Regions from separate parts of the Paenibacillus sp. FSL F4-0236 genome, predicted to be linked through region 2. Evidence: riboswitches for the same ligand, from Rfam matches in the RefSeq annotation. Region 2 holds a riboswitch; the other holds the start of a gene.
What was found. A riboswitch is a leader RNA that binds a small molecule or an ion and turns the genes downstream of it on or off. The one in region 2 is predicted to bind cyclic di-AMP.

Region 1: it holds a riboswitch for cyclic di-AMP, as region 2 does, so the genes downstream of both, NSQ29_RS00830 (TrkH family potassium uptake protein) here and NSQ29_RS26885 (C40 family peptidase) in region 2, are expected to answer to the same signal.

Annotation. Positions count from the first base shown of each region.
Region 1 is NZ_JBBOBK010000001.1:181,053-187,229, reverse strand. It holds gene NSQ29_RS00845 (succinate dehydrogenase cytochrome b558 subunit) at 26-691, opposite strand; gene NSQ29_RS00840 (LysR family transcriptional regulator) at 1,093-1,995, shown strand; gene NSQ29_RS00835 (potassium channel family protein) at 2,067-2,735, opposite strand; gene NSQ29_RS00830 (TrkH family potassium uptake protein) at 2,749-4,044, opposite strand; cyclic di-AMP (ydaO/yuaA leader) riboswitch at 4,179-4,360, opposite strand; gene NSQ29_RS00825 (CPBP family intramembrane glutamic endopeptidase) at 4,675-6,177, shown strand, end outside.
Region 2 is NZ_JBBOBK010000001.1:6,030,767-6,036,943, forward strand. It holds gene NSQ29_RS26865 (AbrB/MazE/SpoVT family DNA-binding domain-containing protein) at 1-115, shown strand, start outside; gene NSQ29_RS26870 (YwhD family protein) at 215-721, opposite strand; gene NSQ29_RS26875 (M1 family metallopeptidase) at 825-2,831, shown strand; gene NSQ29_RS26880 (hypothetical protein) at 2,843-3,673, shown strand; cyclic di-AMP (ydaO/yuaA leader) riboswitch at 3,888-4,026, shown strand; gene NSQ29_RS26885 (C40 family peptidase) at 4,080-4,508, shown strand; cyclic di-AMP (ydaO/yuaA leader) riboswitch at 4,869-5,010, shown strand; gene NSQ29_RS26890 (C40 family peptidase) at 5,016-5,507, shown strand; gene NSQ29_RS26895 (GNAT family N-acetyltransferase) at 5,763-6,177, shown strand, end outside.

The DNA.
Region 1 (6,177 bases), 5.8 Mb from region 2:
AATCTAGTCCTGAGAGGATAATTACCTAGATGAAAGTCTTTATGGACTGAGCTATGGAAGCTGCGGTTTGAAATTCAGCATCACGGAAAGTGACTAGCGAAATGAGGAACATAAACGTTACAAGAACAAATATACCGAGACAAAGGTAAGAGGATACCCGCTGTGAACGAGGTCCTACCGTGATCCCCCAGCTGATCAAGAAAGACCATAGACCGTTTGAGAAGTGAAAGCATGCTGCAACGATACCGATAATGTACAGTGTCAACATCAGTGGTTGAGTCACGATATCATGCATCAGACCGCCCAGCTCTTCATGCTCTACACTACCAACTGCCACCTGAACCCGGGTTTGGAACAAATGCCAGACTATAAAGATAAAGGTAATAATTCCTGTAATGCGTTGCAGCGTATAACGCCAGTTTCTTTCAATGTTGAAACGGTTCAAGTTCGGCTTGGATTGATAGGCAATATACAGTCCATATACGCCATGGTACAGCAGAGGTAGCCATATACCGAACAATTCCAGGAAGAAGACAAGCGGCAGGCTATTCAGCCATATCACGCTGTCAGTGAAACCGGAAGCGCCACCCTCTACAGCCGCAAAATTCGTCATCATGTGCTCAATGAAGAAAGCTCCAAGCGGGATAACGCCTAGCAAGGAATGAATCTTTCTGGAATAAAATCCTTTCATACAAAGTAACCCCTTTCCGATTAAAACAGCGTTTTCATTATTGTGTATTCACCGCCGGAACTACATTTGACACAGGATAACGTAGACTATGTCATGACAAAACGTCTATATTTACCGCTATCCTTGGTTTCCCGGACTTTGTTTTCTTTTTCACAAAATGTGAATATCTTGTGTCACTTTTTATGTTACTCCTTTTTCCCTTATAAGGGAATTGCAATCTAATTATTAAACGTTATACAATAAACGCATAAGAATAGATTTTATATGATAATAATTCTCATTTAGAGAAACAACATTTTCCGACAAATCTTTTATTTCCTTATGGAGCAAGAAGTATTGTCTTCATGGCTATGAATTTCGTCACTACTGTTTATAGATTGCACTACGAGAGGAACATAAATATGTTTGACGATTTAGATGTTTTTGCAGCGGTTGTGGAGCACTCCAGCTTGAATCGGGCCTCCCGCCAGCTCAATCTGTCCCAACCTGCCCTATCTCGTAAAATCTCCAAGCTGGAAGAACGGCTGGGTGTCGCGCTATTTAATCGTTATGGCAAGCGTCTGGAGGTAACAGAGGTTGGGCGTCTTACTTATTCCTACGCACTTGAACAACGGCAGCAGCGCTCTAAATTTCTGGAGGCTTTGTCTAAATACAAAGAAGGCGAGCCTAAGCTCGTCACCTTAGGGGCGTCACTTACCTCACTGCAGACCACTCTGCCTCCACTAGTTAACGCATATATGGAGAAATACCCAACTGCGGAGCTGAAGCTAATCACAGGCCGAACACATGAAATTGTCTCCTCTGTCAGTGAAGGAAAGTCAGATATAGGTCTGATCGCTTCCTCTATTCAAGAACCTGGACTGCGCTGTATTTCTCTGTTTGAGGATCAACTTCGACTGGTTGTTTCTGAGCATCATCCTCTGAATCAATCTACCAAGCTAACTATGGATGATCTGTCCCGACTGCCTATGATCCTGTTCTCCAAAGGCACCTGGTACCGACGTCTAACAGACGATCTGTTCCAGCGCTGTGGAATTGATCCAGACGTTCGGATGGAGATTGACTCCTTCGAAGCCATCGTGCGGCTGCTACCGACAGTCAATGTGGCAGCGTTACTGCCCAAGTCTTATCTGCGTCCGCAGCTGTTAAACGGCGGTGGGCTGGTCTCTCTGCATATTAAGGAGCTGGAGCAGACTCAGCGAACTACCTGCCTGATTTACCGTGACGATGGGAGCCTGAGCACAGCGGCCCGCAGCCTCGTGCAGGTCACAGAAGAGATGTTTCTAACGGAACGAGAGAAATAGTACATACCTCTGCGTGCAGCCTTAATTAAAAAAGCCCTCCGTCCCATGTAAAGGACGGAGGGCTTATCTATTTAATCTTGGTTTACAACTTCATCCTCAAATCGATCAATACTTTCATTAGAACCAATGAGTACCATAACGTCGCCCTCACTCAAATGATCATGTGCCGTTGGAGCCACTATAATTCCACTTTCCCGGTTCAGGGCAACAATACTGCAGCCATATTTCGCTCTTGTATTTAAATCTGACAAGCTTTTCCCGTTCATACAAGACGGAACGGTTAGCTCGACGATTTTATAATCCTTGGACAGTTCAATATAATCCAGCAAATTGGGTGTCACGAGCTGATGTGCCACACGAATGCCCATATCCCGCTCCGGAAAAATAACCCGGTCCACGCCCAGCCTGGACAACGCACGACCATGAAGGATCGAGATCGCCTTGGCTACTACTTGCTTGACTCCAATCTCTTTTAACAAAATCGCCGCCAGAATACTTCGTTCCATATTGTCGCCAATCGCAACAATCCCACAGTCAAAGTTCCGTACGCCAAGCGAGCGCATAATTCCTTCATCTGTAGCATCAGCCACTACCGCATGCGTCAGGTGATCGCTCATTTCCTCCACACGCTCCTCATGGTGATCAATGCCGAGCACCTCGTAGCCCATTTCCATCAGCTCAAGTGCAAGGCTTGAGCCAAAGCGGCCTAAACCGATTACTACAAATTGCTGTGCTTTCATTTCGGATTAACTCCTATCCAATAATTATTTTACCTTCTGGGTGCTTATACAATGGTTTACCCTGTTTAGGTCCAAGCGCATACACTAATGTTAATGGACCTAGCCGACCTGCAAACATGGTCAGACAGATCAGAATCTTGCCGAAGATAGACAGTTCAGGTGTCAGCCCCATGGTTAGTCCCACCGTGGCAAAAGCTGAGGTCGTCTCAAATAATATCGCTAAGAAATTACTATCCTCTGTTGTGGACAGTAACATCGACACCGTGAGGACCAATAGCAAAGCGAGTAATGTTAACGTCAACGCTTTATAGATACGCTCCTGCGCCAATCGGTAACGGAACAGTACAACATCTTCACGTCCGCGCAGCATCGCGATTACTGCACCAATCATAATCGTAAAGGTTGTAGTCTTGACCCCGCCACCTGTTGATCCTGGAGATGCACCAATAAACATAAGAATAACCATAAAGAACTGTGAGGCTTGCCGCAGTCCGGCAATATCCACCGTATTGGCGCCAGCGGTTCGGGGCGATACCGACTGAAAGAATGCCGATAATATTTTGCCGCCGAAATTTAAATTCCCCAGTGTGCGCTGATTCGTAAATTCAAATATAAAAATAACCAAAGCGCCGATAAGAATAAGCCCTGCAGTGGTGGAGAGTACAACTTTGCTATGCAAAGATAATTTACGTTTGACACGAAACTCCACCAGATCCGACATGACAATAAAACCAATACCGCCAGAGACAATCAGAAACATCACCACGATGTTCACTAGCGGGTCATATACATAATCGGTTAAACTCCGGAAATCCCCGAAAATATCAAATCCAGCATTATTAAACATAGACACCGCATGAAATATTCCAAAATAAATGGCCTTTCCCAGTGGCATATCAAACGCCCAGCGTATGGACAGAAGCACCGCTGCACAGCCTTCGATGACCAAGGAATAAATAAGTACTCTCCGGATCAGTCGAACAATCCCCTCCATAGAGCCTTGGTTCATTGCTTCCTGAAGGATCAGTCTGTCCCGCAAGGAAATTTTGCGTTTCATCATCATGGCAAATAAGGTCGCCATTGTCATAAACCCTAAGCCGCCCACCTGGATAAGCACCATAATTACGGTTTTCCCAAAAATGGTGAATGTCGTCCCGGTGTCCAGCACCACAAGTCCTGTCACACAGGTGGCCGATGTTGCAGTAAACAACGCATCAATAAAACTAACAGCATTCCCGCTGGTACTCGAAATGGGAAGCATTAGCAGCAAGGCTCCAATCAGAATGATCGATGCAAAACCAAGCACCATAATCTGAGGCGGAGAGAGCTTCAGGAACTTTGATTCAGAAACCCTGCGAAACTGTGAAGCCACTACGCTCACCCTCTTATCAAAATTTAAAGAATTCCAACAAAAAAAGCACTGGAAAACCAATGCTACCCTTGGTTCCTGCAGTAAATTAGCCTACGAGGTTAGCTGACGGATTCGGACTGTGCAGGCTGCCCTATTCGTTCCTAGAACGAAATTCACCCCTGATGAATAAAGACAACGCCTATGGCGTATACTCATCTTTTCATTACTTCTTATGGTTCCCCCGTTTTCACCTGAAATTCGGCTATATACAATTGCATACAAATTATATATGTTATTTCGATAAATCACAAAGACACTATTAATGGTGATTCATATGAAAAATGCGGTTTGGAGAGGATGTACCACTAAGAGTGCCTTTTCTCATCACTTTTCCGTGTTTTCCCTGCAATTGCATCGATTTTCATGAAAAATGAAGAAAGAATCACCTTAAATTCATGGTATATATTCAGTTACCTATTCTATAATATCTCTATTACCCATAAAAAGAATATACGATGATTTTTGTAACTATCATGGCACTAATACTATAATGGAACATAACATTGTCAGTTTACAAGGAGGCGTTACATGAATCCCGTTGGCCAGCCCTTACAGCAACGTGCCCTCTCCAAGAGGCTCATCATCTCGGGCATTATCGGTCTTATTCTATTTATTATGTTTCAAATTGCTCCCTCGGTGCTAAATAGCCCTGCCGGGGAAGATACTACTGTCATCAGCAAGGCGGAAGCCCGCGACAAAGCCATATCATTCGCAGAACAAAAGCTGAACTACACCAAAGCACCAACCGATCAGTGGAATGTACTGTACGATACGGACTCTTCCTTTTATGGTTATATGTCCCGCGAGAAGCTTTTGGAGGACTATACAAAAAAGAAATTGGATCAACGATATCCTTTTGACATCTTTCGTGTAACACTTAGTCCTTCAGCGGAACAAGAGCCACTGATCTCTGTTGACCTCAATATGTATACTGGTGCAGTTGTCGCTTTCACACAAGGTGCAGAAGGATCAGGTACCGGATTACCAAACAATGTATCCACCAGTGCAAAAGAAGAGGACAAGGGTACTACCTTATCACTTGCACAAAAAGAAAGTCTTGCCCGTCCTTGGCTTCAGGAATGGGATGTAAATCCCGCCAAGCTGCAAATTGAATCGAATACGGGAAACTACGGGCTCGTGTATACAGATCGTTCCGTTCAGATCGGCGAATCCTTACTACACTATTATTTCGATTTCACTGGCGAACAGGTATCCAGCTTTAAAGCAGGATTCACCGCTCCAGCCTGGCATACCTCCTATGTAAAGGACCAGACCTCTCTCGCTGAAAAGTTTACTTTATTCGGCTACGGTTTGCCTACTTTAGCTTTAGGAATTCTGGCACTCATCTACAGCATACTTAGAAGAGAACATACCTCCTTTAAGCGTGGAATATTCCTAAGCTCAGCTTATTTTGTAATCATGATGATCAGCACCTATAATATGCTCCCTGAATCCTCAGGCGAAGGACTCGAGGCTCAGATAACTTCCGTCATAATGTTCATCATTTATGCCTTATATAGCCTCCTAATGTCCTCCCTGCTCTATTTTTCTTTAGTTGGAGGGGACGGCCTATGGAAAAAAGAAGAGGGAATGAACCCATGGCCTCGTGCTAAAGAGCCTGGCTATGGAAAATATGTTCTGGATAGTATCCGGGCTGGATACGTCTGGGCATTCGTGCTGCTAGGGGTGCAGACCCTTATGTTCATCGTATTATCACTTACCTTGCAGAACTGGTCCACTACTGACGCTACTCAATCTCCTTACAACATGAGATATGCTTGGCTGCTGCCCATCGTTGCATGGCTCGCTGGTTTATCCGAGGAAGCCATTTATCGTTTTTTCGGAATTCCTATGTTGAAAAAAGTATTCCGTAGCACGTTCATTGCTTGCCTGATCACCACGCTGGTTTGGGCGTTTGGCCATACGCTGTATCCGATCTACCCCATCAGTTCCCGTCCTATTGAGCTGACCGTGATTGGTTTGCTCTTTAGCTATATATTCCTTCGTTACGGCTTTATTGCCGTCATGTTC
Region 2 (6,177 bases):
GGCCATAGAAGAACATCCATATGCCAATCAGAAAGAGCTTGCTGAAATTCTTGGGATCAGTCAAGCTAGAGTAAGTCAACTAAAACGCAAACTTAGTACGGCAGGCAAATCGTAAACTAATTCATTGTGTTCAATTCAAAAAGGCTTCGACTCTCCTATTTCAGGATGTCGAAGCCTTTTTCTGTATCAGGTAACCTTGACCGGGTAATCGTTCCTACTCGGTCAGTGCAGCCTTAAGCTCATCGGAGGACGCAGTCCACCATGCCTCATTATGAGAGATCAAGAGGGATTTGAGGGCAGCTTTTTCAACTGTGCCAAGCCCTCCCACATCGATTTTGCGTTTTAGAGCAGCATCCAACTTATTGACATGCTCGGCGAGAATTTTCCAACCGCGACGTGCTTCCGTATCGATCCACATTTCGCAGGCCGTTATTCCACCATAGAATTGACTATCCTGTGTACGGTCCACTGCTACCCATACTACCCAAACCTGTCTACCATTAGGTACATCTTCACGGTTCATGGAGAATTTAATCCCCTTTTCAACCTTACTCTTGGCATGCATGGCACCAATATCAATGACTGCTTCACCGCCATCAATAATGACAGGCGATACGTTATTGAGCTCTATAGAGCCCGCTCCAAAGCCTTTATGTTTACTTTTGGCATTCACAATATTTAAGGCAATCTGTTTCTTGCCTTCCGGTTGTATGTTGTCCACGAGTGCACACCCTTCCTCTTACGAATAATTTAATTTTAGCTAATAATGCGGCGATTGCAAACATATACATCCCGTAGATGCTTGTCACGGGAGGAATCACACTATGAAGTCACTGTCATTAAGGTACATCATCATCTTTGCGACCCTGGCCACCCTCGTGCTATTAGGAGGCATATGGGTCTATTCGGGGGATAACTCCACATCTTCTGTTACTAGCTTTGTTTCAAAAGAGGCCAAGTCCTCAAGCGGCACAGCTCCTGCAGCTGCACCACAGCAGACACTGCCTGATAGCGCCCCCGTTCCAGCAGAAGAGGCATTAAGTCAACGAGTTGTCGAGTATCACATCGATGTTCAGCTTGTTCCTGATACAGAAACCTTAATCGCTTCTGAGACGGTAACCTGGACACACCCCGGTGTAAAACCGGTAAGTGATCTATATTTCCATATGTATCCAAATGCTTTTGCTTCACCAGATACTACCTTTATGAAGGAGTCCGGAGGAACGCTCAGAGGTGACACCATGCCAGAGAATGGCTTCGGAAGTATGACTTTAACCGATTTGCGCACAACAGAAGGAACATCACTAATGCAAAGAGTGCAATTTGTACAACCCGATGATGGTAACGTCAACGATAAGACACTCCTAAAGGTACATCTCCCACAGCCGGTTAATGGTGGAGAAAGTGTCACGCTTAAACTCCAGTACGAGGTTCAGCTCCCCAAAATATTTGCCCGTATGGGCGCATCCGGCAATTTCGTGATGGCTGGGCAATGGTTCCCTAAACTTAGTGTATACGAGCCTATGGGCACACGTGGGGTTAAGGAGGAAGGCTGGGATTTGCACCAGTACCACGGCACCTCTGAGTTTTACAGCGATTTTGGCATCTTTAATGTAACGATTGCGGTTCCTTCCGACTACACGGTAGCTGCGACCGGATTTCCTGTGAAGAATGCCAAGCTAAAGCAAGATCAAAAAATATATCAGTTCTACGCTGACGATGTCCATGACTTTGCGTGGGCGGCATCCCCTGATTTTACAGTAGCCGAAGAAGCCTTCTCTACGCCAGAAGTGCCTGGTGTACGGATTAAGGTGTATCTCGATCCATTACACAAAGACTTAAAGGAAAGATACCTTCAGGCCGCTAAGGCAGCTCTGGCCTACTTCAGCAAATGGTACGGTCCTTATCCCTACTCCACCCTGTCTATTATCGTTCCGCCTAAGGAGGGGAATGGGGCTGGAGGAATGGAGTATCCAACACTCATTACAGCGTTTGGAGCCACAGACTCTTCTCCTGACACCTCACTTGAAAGAACCGTCGTTCATGAAATTGGCCATCAATACTTTTACGGCATGGTAGCCAGCAATGAATTCGAAGAGGCTTGGCTAGACGAAAGCTTCACTTCTTATGCTGAAGACAGACTCATGGAACAAGAATATGGCATCAAAACGAATCTCCCACTTCAGTCCAGCTTGGTGACCAAATCAGAGCCGCTAAATTTAGAGACATGGAAATATGCCGGGGCAGAATCCTATAGCCGGAATGTGTATATTCGCGGAAAGCTAGTACTTAAGGATATTGAACGCCAAGTAGGCACTAAGGCAATGAACAGCATCATGTCCACTTACGCACGTAAATTCCGTTTCCAGCACCCCACTACGTCTGATTTTCAAAAAGTCATTGAGAAGGTAACCAAAAAATCATGGCAGCCTTATTTCGAAGATTATATTTATGGTGGTGGTGCTCCTGATTTCTCAGTAGATACGATTACGATTAAAAAGAATGGCAACAGCGATGCTCAGAGCTATGAATCCATAGTAAAGATTACAAACAAAGGGAGCCATTACATTGACGTTCCCATTAAATTCACATTCGCCGATGGCTCTGATACAGAGCGGGTCTGGAGCGGTGAAGGAGCAGAGACTACCTTCCAATTGTTAAGCGATAAGCTTCTTCTCTCTGCTGAGGTTGATCCTGAGCATACCATTCTGTTAGAAAACAAACATCTTAATAACTTCAGACTGGCGGAAATAGAGCCCAAAACGCTCTCCCGCTGGACATTAAGTGTAACTAAACTAGTTGAAACCGTGCTCGGAACTCTTGTCTGGTGAGGTGAATGATTGTGAGAACATCGATAACCCGCGGCTGGCAAAGCATGAAGGAGCAATTTTATATTCTGATTCTGCTCTTCATCTACCGACTGCTCTGGGGCTACTTTATGTACGGCTTCATCCGGTCTGCTATCGTTCCAATTCTACTACGTTATCCAGATAAAGACGCTGGAGGCAGCGGAATGGGCAGACTACTCTATTATGTCGAAGGGCAGTTCAGCTTAAACACAGATCCTGCGATACGTACTTGGTTATGGATGTTCCTAGGGCTTGTTGTCTTACGACTGCTACTCTCCCCCTTCATAAGGGCAGGATTACTGCATGAACTCCATCAGGAGCGAAAAGGAGAGCGTGGCCTGTTCTTTTTTCCAGGTATGAAGCTTTATGGATTTCCAGTGTTTATCTTCAGTCTAATCGAATGGGTGCTGGCTCTACTTCCGTTATACTGGCTTGCTCCAAAAATGTACGGGCTATTCTTGTCCTCCTTTCTGAACTACTCTTTGTTACTTCATCTAGTTCCATACGTATTGGCATGGCTTATATACATCTTTATCGTGCGCCTGTTCCTTCTATATATGCAGTTTGGTTATACCAGCGGCACGGGGATGTTCTCCTCCTTATTCATTTGCTTGAAGTCGCTGATTCCGGCAATAGGAATTTCAATCATACTTGGTGCAGCAGGCCTGATCCTTTTGCTAGTGTGCGGAATAACGGGCATCTTCTGTCCTGGCCTACCAGCACTTCTTATTCGTCAACTTTCATCACTGCCCTCAACACTCTTCAAAATGTGGGGAATTTCAGCTCAATATCATCTATGGCACAGTAAAGCATTTCCACAATAATTTGAAGCATTACAGAACATAATATAAGAGTCCCGGTTCCTGAATCAGGAGCTGGGACTCTTTCGCGTTATAGACAAATTATGAGGATTTGCAAAATCGTAAAGACTTTGTTACAATAAGTCCTGTTCCATTGGTAACAAGTTTGTAATCATTTGAAACGATTTCTACATAACTTCATGTATTTGTCGTAGTCATGTCGATAAGTCACTATCTGGTGCATAAAACGCCGAATTCCTTGCACCGGGAAGTGGGGGAACCATATTTTGGGTGAATTGATCTCGCTTTGCAGTGATCATAGGGGAACCTTCTACCGAATCCTTAAGCTAACCTCACAGGCATTGGAAGGGGTACAATTTTTTTGAAGAATTTAAGAAAAGCATGCGTCGCTGCGGCGCTAGGACTTGTGATGGCGTTCTCTATTGGTGGAGGAAGTGCCTTTGCAGATTCTAAGATGGACAGTGTTATTTCAAAGACAATTGGAGTTGCCTATAAAACCGGAGGCACTAGCACTGCCGGGTTTGACTGTTCTGGATTTACTACGTATGTATTCAAGAAGGTGGGTCTTTCTTTGCCCCGTACTTCAAAAGCTCAATATAATGTCGGAACTCCTGTAGCCAAAAGTAAATTACGTTCAGGTGACCTAGTTTTCTTTAACACATTGGGCAACGGCGTATCCCATGTCGGCATTTATGTTGGAAACGGAAAATTCGCACAATCATCATCTTCATATGGCGTGACCATCACTTCACTTAGCCAGTCCTACTGGGCCAATCGCTACGTTGGTGCTAAAAGAGTAATGAGTACTTCCTCATATCAAGCTATAGCCTACGATTAATACTTCCCCACAACTATAACCTCACAATTACATTATATAGACCTGGGTTTGATTATTGACTTAATCGAATCCAGGTTTTCTTTTGCCTTATTATATTCTTTACACCTCTAGAACGGACTTTAAACACTTTTATTTGATAAAAATTTCAATAAATATAAAAATTAGTTTAATATTATCGCTTACATATGCATTTTGTCTTTAAAAAAAACGAATTTTTCTGCATGATTATGTTAAAAACGATTGCCAAGCGGCACTCTGTTTGTTACAATAACTGCAGTAAGATTTTAGTAACATTTTTGTAATCATTAAGTTGTTATTTACAAAGGTTTTGTCATGTATTGATTACAAGCTATTCCTAATCAACAGTATCAGCCGAGTTTCCTAACTATTAGGAAAACGGGGGAACCAACTTTGGGTGAATTGACCTCCATTTTTAGAGGGGTCATAGGGGACCTTCAACCGAACCCTTAAGCTAACCTCGTAGGCATCCGGAAGGGGTATAAACTTTTGAAGAAGAAGCTAGCAGCAGCAGTACTTAGCTTTTCCATTATTTTCACCATCGGAGCAGGAAGCGCTTTCGCGGATTCCAAAATGGATAAAGTGATCGACAAGACCATCGGAACTAAGTACGTATCCGGCGGCATCTCCACAAATGGATTTGATTGCTCCGGATTTACAATGTATGTATTTGATAAAATTGGTATAAACCTACCACACCAATCAGGTTCCCAGTATCAAATGGGTACTGCTATCTCCCAAGATGATTTAAGATCTGGAGATCTTGTATTCTTCAATACAAGTGGTAAGGGTGTCTCCCATGTCGGTATTTATGTCGGTGAAGGCAAGTTTGCACACGCATCTTCCTCACGCGGTGTAACGATTAGCTCCCTGAGTGATAGCTACTACGTGAAACGCTACATCGGTGCTAAACGAATTATGAGCACGGATGCTTATCATTCTGTTGCTTCTGAGACAGAGGATAATGATGATGTTCAATAAGTAAATCGTACATAGGCTCTTTTCCAAGATGTTGATTCTTGGGGAAGAGCTTGTTTTTTGTCTTATTTAGTATTTACCCCTCTCAGAATTTGTAAAACAATAATCCTAATAAATTTCTGAGTCGACCATGCCTCTTTTTGTATATAATTAGTTACAAGCATAAACGCCTTCGATGTCCTTATAAGGACCATAAGTATTTTAAGCTAGAATTATAAGACATTTAAAGTTCCCCCGTGAAAGGAGGTCCTTGACCTTATGATAAATCCCTCTGTTACTTTTCATGTAGCGCCTATGGAGACCAGTCACGCGGAAGAGGTTTGCAACTGGGATTACACTGCCCCTTATAATATTTACGGCTGGATGCCGTGGGAGCAAATGCAGGCTCTTGGAATCGAGTTCGGTGACCCGCAGCTACGGAATGAGCAATATGTCTCCATACTAAATGGGCAAGGGATTTTGTGTGGATTCGCGCAGTTGTTTCCAATGGAAGGTGTTGTTCGCTTGGGGATTGGTATGCGCCCTGATCTATGCGGTCAAGGTCTAGGGAAAATATTCATGGATGCAATCGTGCAAGCAGCCTTAATTCGTTATCCTGAGCGTGAGATTGATCTAGAGGTATTGACCTGGAACCAGCGGGCGATCCGAACTTACCAAAAGTGTGGATTTACGA